One region of the Anaerobacillus sp. QJM3NY_32 genome, then DNA from elsewhere that is predicted to be linked to it. Evidence: riboswitches for the same ligand, from Rfam matches in the RefSeq annotation. Region 1 holds a riboswitch; the other holds the start of a gene.
The links. A riboswitch is a leader RNA that binds a small molecule or an ion and turns the genes downstream of it on or off. The one in region 1 is predicted to bind thiamine pyrophosphate.
Positions count from the first base shown of each region.

Region 1 (3,421 bases):
CGACTTTGCGAGACTCCTTGTGAACGTTGTGATTGCACCTTTTGTACTAGAGTAATCGATCAGCTGATCATTGCCTTCATATGCGGTTACAGAGGATGTGTTAATGATTGCACTTCCTTTTTTAAGATGGGGAAGAGCGGCTTTCGTCAGGTGAAACATGGCAAAAACGTTGGTTCGGAATGTTTTTTCGAGCTGTTCTGCACTAATTTCTTCTATTCCCTGTTGGGGGTGCTGTTCTGCTGCATTATTAATTAAAATATCGAGCTGTCCGAAATGATCAATCACCTGTTTAATCACATCGTAAGCAAAGCTTTCACTCCCAATGTCTCCCGGCAACAATAAACATTCGCTTCCGATCTCTTCGATTTTTTGTTGCGTATGTTGCGCATCTTCATGTTCGTCAAGATAAACAATGGCGATTTTTGCTCCTTCTTTTGCATAAGCAATCGCAACGGCTTCGCCTATCCCACTATCTCCTCCAGTGATGAGAGCGACTTTATTCGTTAATTTTCCTGATCCTTTATAATCCCGGTCATCCATTATGGGCTTTGGATCCATTTCTTGCTGAGATCCTGGCTGATGATTTTGATGTTGTGCTGGTTGTCCATCCGTCTGTCTAAAATCTGGTCGCATGGGATAACTCCTTTCAAATTATATATGTAAGGAATTGCCAATCGGGAGAATTTCTAAACCTAAGTCTGAGAATATAATGATGACATTTGCATTACATGATAAAATGAAACAAACCTATAATGTAGTTTGTGAGGCGAGAGGTATGAATTTTGATTTAAGAGAATCTGAATTTGAAGAACGGTTTGCGTCGTTTTTGGAACAAAGTCAGCCCAAAATTGTAGAAAAGTGGCTGCTTGGCGCAAAAATTTCTCAAGAGGATCCTTATTATGAAGAAATCATTAAGAATGGGAAACGAACGGTTGAACTTATCTCTCGTTATATTCGCCTTCAGGATGAAAGTTGGATTATGACATTAACTAAGAAAATTGCCAATGAGCGAATTGAAGCAAATGTTAATATCGGAGAGTTTATTGCGAATATTAATTTTGGGAGATCGGTTGTGATCTCTGTCTTAAACGAATCATCATTTGATAGAGACGAACTTTCGAAAGGTCTTCAAATCATTAATAATTACTTTAATGCCTATTCGTATCATTCAGTAACGGAATACACGAAGGTGAAAGATAATATCATTCATGATAAAAATAAGTTTATACAGGAAATGCATAGTGATCGTTTAACCATTCTTGGTCAGCTAGGTGCGAGCTTTGCTCATGAATTTCGCAATCCTCTTACCTCCATTAAAGGATTTTTGAAATTATTAGAAGATGATAGTGATGCTAATAACTCGATCGAGAAACACTATTTCGAAATCCTCAATAGCGAAATGAAAAGTCTAGAAGAGAAGGTAAGTCAATTTCTTTTCTTATCAAAAATGCGTGGGAGCGACGATCGTCCTCTATCATTAAATTTAAGTGGATTATTAAGATATACCATTGAAATTCTTTATCCAAGACTACTAGAATCAAATATAGAAGTGGAAACAGCCATTACTCCAGACATTCCACTGTTCGGTGTAGAAGAACAAATTAAACAAGTCATTCTTAATATTATGATTAACTCGATTGAAGAGTTAAATGAAAATAAAATCGATCATCGAAAAATTGAGCTGAGAGCAAAAGAAAACCATGGACGGATTACGATTGAAATTTCCAATAATGGCCGGCAAATTTCATCGCATCTTGTTGAAAGTATCTTTCAACCGTTCATTAGTACAAAAAAACTCGGAACAGGTCTTGGATTGTCTGTTTGCAAGCAAATTATTGAAAAGCACGAAGGTGTGATTTCAGTGCGATCAAATCCAGAACAAACAACTTTTGTAATTGAACTTCCAGTAATGGTTGACAAAGGTGTGAAAGAAGAGTAGCTTAATAGTTATCAAACTAACATTCAAAAAAGCTTTTTATATATCCACTAGGGGAGTCATTTATATGACTGAGACAGGATGTCCTGGACCCTTTGAACCTGATCTGGTTAGCGCCAGCGGAGGAAAGTGGAGACGGATGCCACCGCAGCCGCTCCATTTTTGGAGCGGCTTTTATACGTTTTGATTTCCTAAACGTGTAGAAGTAAGGAATGCTTACAAGTATTTCTAAATCTCCAAAAATGACGGAACAACGGCATTCAAGCTCCTTTCCTCTTCATCAGTTGGATGAAAAGCGGAGAGGAGTTTTTTTATGTCATTTACTGAACAGTTAAGAGAGGAAGCAGCACCAATTTTTGAAGCGATTTTTAACCATCCATTTGTGAGAGGAATTGCGGAGGGAAAGTTAGAGAAGGAACAGCTTGTTCACTATGTAAAGCAGGACTTTGAATATTTGAATACATTTGTTCGAATCTATGGCATTGCGCTATCAAAATGTGAAAACCGAGAAGAGATGGCACTTTTCACTGAACAAATATCATTTGTACTCCATAGTGAGGTACATCCTCATAATAATTTGTGTCGAGCTGCAGGCGTCACTTATGAAGAGCTGCAAGGCTATCCCCTCGCCCCTACGGCACACCATTATACGAGGCATATGCTCGACGCTGCTCATTCAGGTACGCTCGGAGAAATCGTTGCAGCCCTTCTGCCATGCCCATGGACTTACCTTGAGATTGGTCAACGTCTAATGGAAGAGGTTAATCCTAAAGAAGATCATCCTTTTTATGATTGGATTACGTTTTACGGAGAGAAGTCAATGGAACCAGTGACGGATCAACTAAGAAAAATCCTCGATCAGTGGGCTGAGACGGCACCTGAAAGAGAATTAAAGCGAATCAAGGACTATTTCATTCTTAGCTGTCAGTTGGAATATGGTTTCTGGGAAATGGCTTATCAAGTAGAAGAGTGGCCAGTCTCCCTCCAAAAAGGTGAGCGAGTATGAAACGACTAAAGCTTTCGGACATTTTGATTACGATCGTGATTGCCCTTGTTTTTGGGATTATTTATAAACTGTGGGGACCGGTCTATAACATCTTTAAACCATTTGGTCTCCATATTGGTGATGTGATTTACGGGATGTGGTTTATTGCGGGTACAGTAGCAGTGCTTCTTCTTCGTAAGCCCGGTGTGGCACTACTTGCAGAAACGGCTGCAGCTTCTGGTGAATTTCTTGTTGGTTCTGAATATGGATTATCTGTTCTTCTATATGGAATTGTTCAAGGATTAGGAACGGAATTAATGTTTGCCTTATTTGGCTATAAACGATACACCGCATTTGTTGCGGCGCTTGGAGGGATTGCTGCTGCAGTAGGTTCCATTGTCATGGATGCTGCCTATGGGTATGTGATGGATCTTGCTCTATGGAATTTACTTCTTCTCATTGGTGCTAGGTTAATAGGTGGTTTTCTATTAGCTGGACTA
Region 1 covers NZ_CM149684.1:1,580,799-1,584,219, forward strand. The annotation lists gene AC0VYH_RS08450 (SDR family oxidoreductase) at 1-633, opposite strand, end outside; gene AC0VYH_RS08455 (histidine kinase N-terminal domain-containing protein) at 776-1,939, shown strand; TPP riboswitch at 1,979-2,081, shown strand; gene tenA (thiaminase II) at 2,250-2,942, shown strand; gene AC0VYH_RS08465 (ECF transporter S component) at 2,939-3,421, shown strand, end outside.

Region 2 (3,421 bases), 1.1 Mb from region 1:
AAAGGCCTGGCTCTTTCTCTCTTACTTCGTCAGCATTTAATATTGTAGATTCGACGTTAAACTTACGTTGCCAGGCCTGCTTTGTCTCAAGAGACAGCCGATCAGCCTCATGATAGATACAATAAAGACTGCCGCTCTCGCTATATTCAAAATCAACATCTGAATTCTGTTTGATTTCTTCCTGCCATTTCGGGAAAAGCTTTAAACTATTTTGGCAAAGCCTGAAAAAATCATCTGGATCTTCTTCAATTTCCGAATAAGGCGCAAGCATGCCTGCAGCTGCACCTGAAGCTTGCCCCCCACACTTATGAGCTTCTACTACAGTCGTTTCATGTCCCCTCGTACGGCATTCATAGGCAATGGAGAGACCAATCACTCCGCCTCCTACAATCGTAATGTTAGCCATGATCGCCCTCCTTCTATTAATTTCGTACTGGACTACTTGCAGTGGCGTACTTCTTTTTAGGAATTCTTCCTGCAACGTAAGACAATCTTCCTGCTCTAATAGCCAACTTAACTGACTCAGCCATCATGACAGGGTTTCTCGCTTTCGCTATGGCTGTATTAAGGAGGACTCCATCTGCCCCAAGCTCCATCGCTTGTGTTACATCAGATGCATGTCCAAGACCCGCATCGACTATGACTGGTACCTTCAGTTGTTCTGTAATTAGTTCAATATTGTATGGATTTAAGATGCCGAGACCAGTTCCAATAGGAGATCCACCTGGCATGACAGCCGCTGCACCTGCTTCTTGTAGTCGATAGCAAAGTGCTGGATCATCAGAAGTATACGGTAAAACAACTAAACCTTCTTTAGCAAGAACCTCTGTAGCTTTCAAAGTTTCCACCGGATCAGGGATTAGCATTTTTTCATCACGACTAACTTCGATTTTTATCCAATCACTTAAGCCAGATGCTTTTGCTAAACGAGCGATGCGAATGGCTTCTTCAGCAGTCGTAGCTCCGGAAGTATTGGGCAAATAGTGAAATGATTGATTCTCGATGTGCTGTAAAATCGCATCTTCATTTGGTGCAGTAAGATTCACTCTTCGAATAGCAAATGTGAGAACTTCTGCTTCAGAAGCTTCAATTGCTTTATTTTGAACATATGGATTTGGATATCTTCCCGTGCCAAGAAACAATCGTGAAGAAAGTTCTTTACCGGCTATTGTTAATTTATCATTCATTCGGTCAACCCCCTCCTACAAAGTGGACAAGTTCGATTTTCATTCCTTCTTTTACTTCTGTATCGATCCATTCCGAGCGATCAATAATTGTTCCATTAACTTCAGTGACAACCAACCCTTCTTGCAAGCCAAAATGAGTAACAACTTCTTTCAATGTTGCCACTTCTAAATCATGCTGCTCTCCATTAACTAGTAATGTCACTTGGGAATCACCTCTTTTTGAATGGATTGAATAAATGCTTCGCACGTGCCTTTAATATCGGCACTACCAACTACTTCACTAATGACACATACTCTAGAAGCACCTGAATGGAGGACGTCCGAAACATTATGCAATTTGATGCCGCCGATGGCTACAAACGGAATAGATATTTCTGCTGCAACTTCTTTGAGATAGTCAGTTGTTACTGGATCAACAACATCGCTTTTGCTATTTGTAGGAAAGACTGGCCCAGCCCCAATGTAATCAGCACCACGCTGCTCTGCTTCACGCGCTTCTTCGATTCGATGTGTGGAGATACCTATGATCTTATTAGGTCCAACAATCTTCCTTGCTACCTCTAAAGGTAAATCATCCTGACCGAGATGAATGCCATCAGCATCAACGGCTAGCGCAATATCAATGTGATCATTCACAATAAAGGGAACTTCATATTTTTGTGTTAGCTCCTTTAATCTCAAAGCTTTTTCTAGTACAACCTTTTTAGAATTCGTCTTATCACGCAATTGAATAATATCAGCACCACCTTGTATCGCTTGCTCCATTACCTCAACTAGGTCTCGATCAGGGTGGAATTCTTCCCCTGTAATGACGTATAATTTAAAATCCTTCATTATTTACCTCCTCTAATACTTTTAACCTTAAGCCTATGTTAACGAGCTTTGTTGATTTTCGGCTCAATTACGCTCTGTGATAACCAATCGCTTCGAGCTAAAAATCGAGAATCAAGAGTATAAGCTACCACCGTAAACGCTTAAAAACGATTAACATAAAACACACTAAAAAACCCCATTCCGCGTAAGGAATGGGGGTAGTAATACGTAATCAATACTGCTACCGACTTCCCTACGCTGGTATCAACCAGATCAGGTTCAAGGGTAAAAGAAATGACGGTTTCTTTTTCTCAGCCTTCCCTTACATGAAGGCACCCCTAGTCTTTGGAATTATGAAATTAAGTTTATTATGACAAAGAAGTGATTAAAAAACAAGCCACTAACCTACATATACAGAGAAGAAAGGAAAATCCCTAATGTATCTTGGTAAATAGTGTTGAAATCAGAAGTAGGCAAAGGACTTTCCCCTTTTCCAATTTCTACGGTAAAACCCGGTCTTCTAAAGTCTTGAATAAACCAATCCTTGTATCCAGCGAAACTATCAACATAGCGAACTGCTCGATAACCGCTCAGTCGCGAAAATTCTCTCACCAAGATTTCTGACTCAGGAGGTTCAAGTCCTTCGAAACCCCAAAAGATCACTTCACCTTGAGAATGAAATGCTAGCGCACGATCAAATTTCTTTCTTCTCGTCAGGTCTGCGATCGCTATTGCTTCTGGCTCTGTAAGCGGTGCTTTTCCCGGGTAATTTCTTGGAGAAGGTTTTGTTGGTTTTCGTTCAGCTTCTATTTCCCATTTAGCAGGATACTGATTGTTTAAATCAACTCCCCTAATGTTCGCCTTCCATCTGTTAAATTGTTCACTTCCATTATTAATTTGATCCGCCAATGAGCGGTAAGGTTCTTCTTCAGGTAATCCATTAATGACAAGATCCACTCCATCTGGGTTTACCATGGGTACAAGAGAGAGAGAAGTCGTTTCATATAGAGATGGGAGGTAAACACCGCTCAATCTCTGACTATTCGTCAATTCACGAGAATAATCATCTACAAATTTCATAATGAGAGTTGAGGTTAACCATTCATTAGCATGAAATGCTCCATTCATATGAACTTTTTTCTTTCCTGTTCCCACTACTAGTTCTGGGATTGGCTTTTCCATGACAGATTCGCCAATGATGGATCGTTTAATAAATGGATAAACAGCAAGTATTTTTCGAATATCATTAACAAGGGTTTGATAATCGTAATTTTGATTTGGGTTAATGAGTGACCACGTTACACGAATCGGTATATTCACTTTTTCTCCTGGTTGTAACGAAAAAGGATTCGAATCGTTTAGCAAAAGAACACCATCTAGGGGTGTTCCGTACCATCCTGCTATTTTCCATAATGTATCTC
Region 2 covers NZ_CM149684.1:2,728,208-2,731,628, forward strand. The annotation lists gene thiO (glycine oxidase ThiO) at 1-406, opposite strand, end outside; gene AC0VYH_RS14360 (thiazole synthase) at 423-1,187, opposite strand; gene thiS (sulfur carrier protein ThiS) at 1,192-1,389, opposite strand; gene thiE (thiamine phosphate synthase) at 1,386-2,021, opposite strand; TPP riboswitch at 2,234-2,350, opposite strand; gene AC0VYH_RS14375 (M14 family metallopeptidase) at 2,406-3,421, opposite strand, start outside.
Region 2: another riboswitch for thiamine pyrophosphate. It lies ahead of thiE (thiamine phosphate synthase); the one in region 1 lies ahead of tenA (thiaminase II).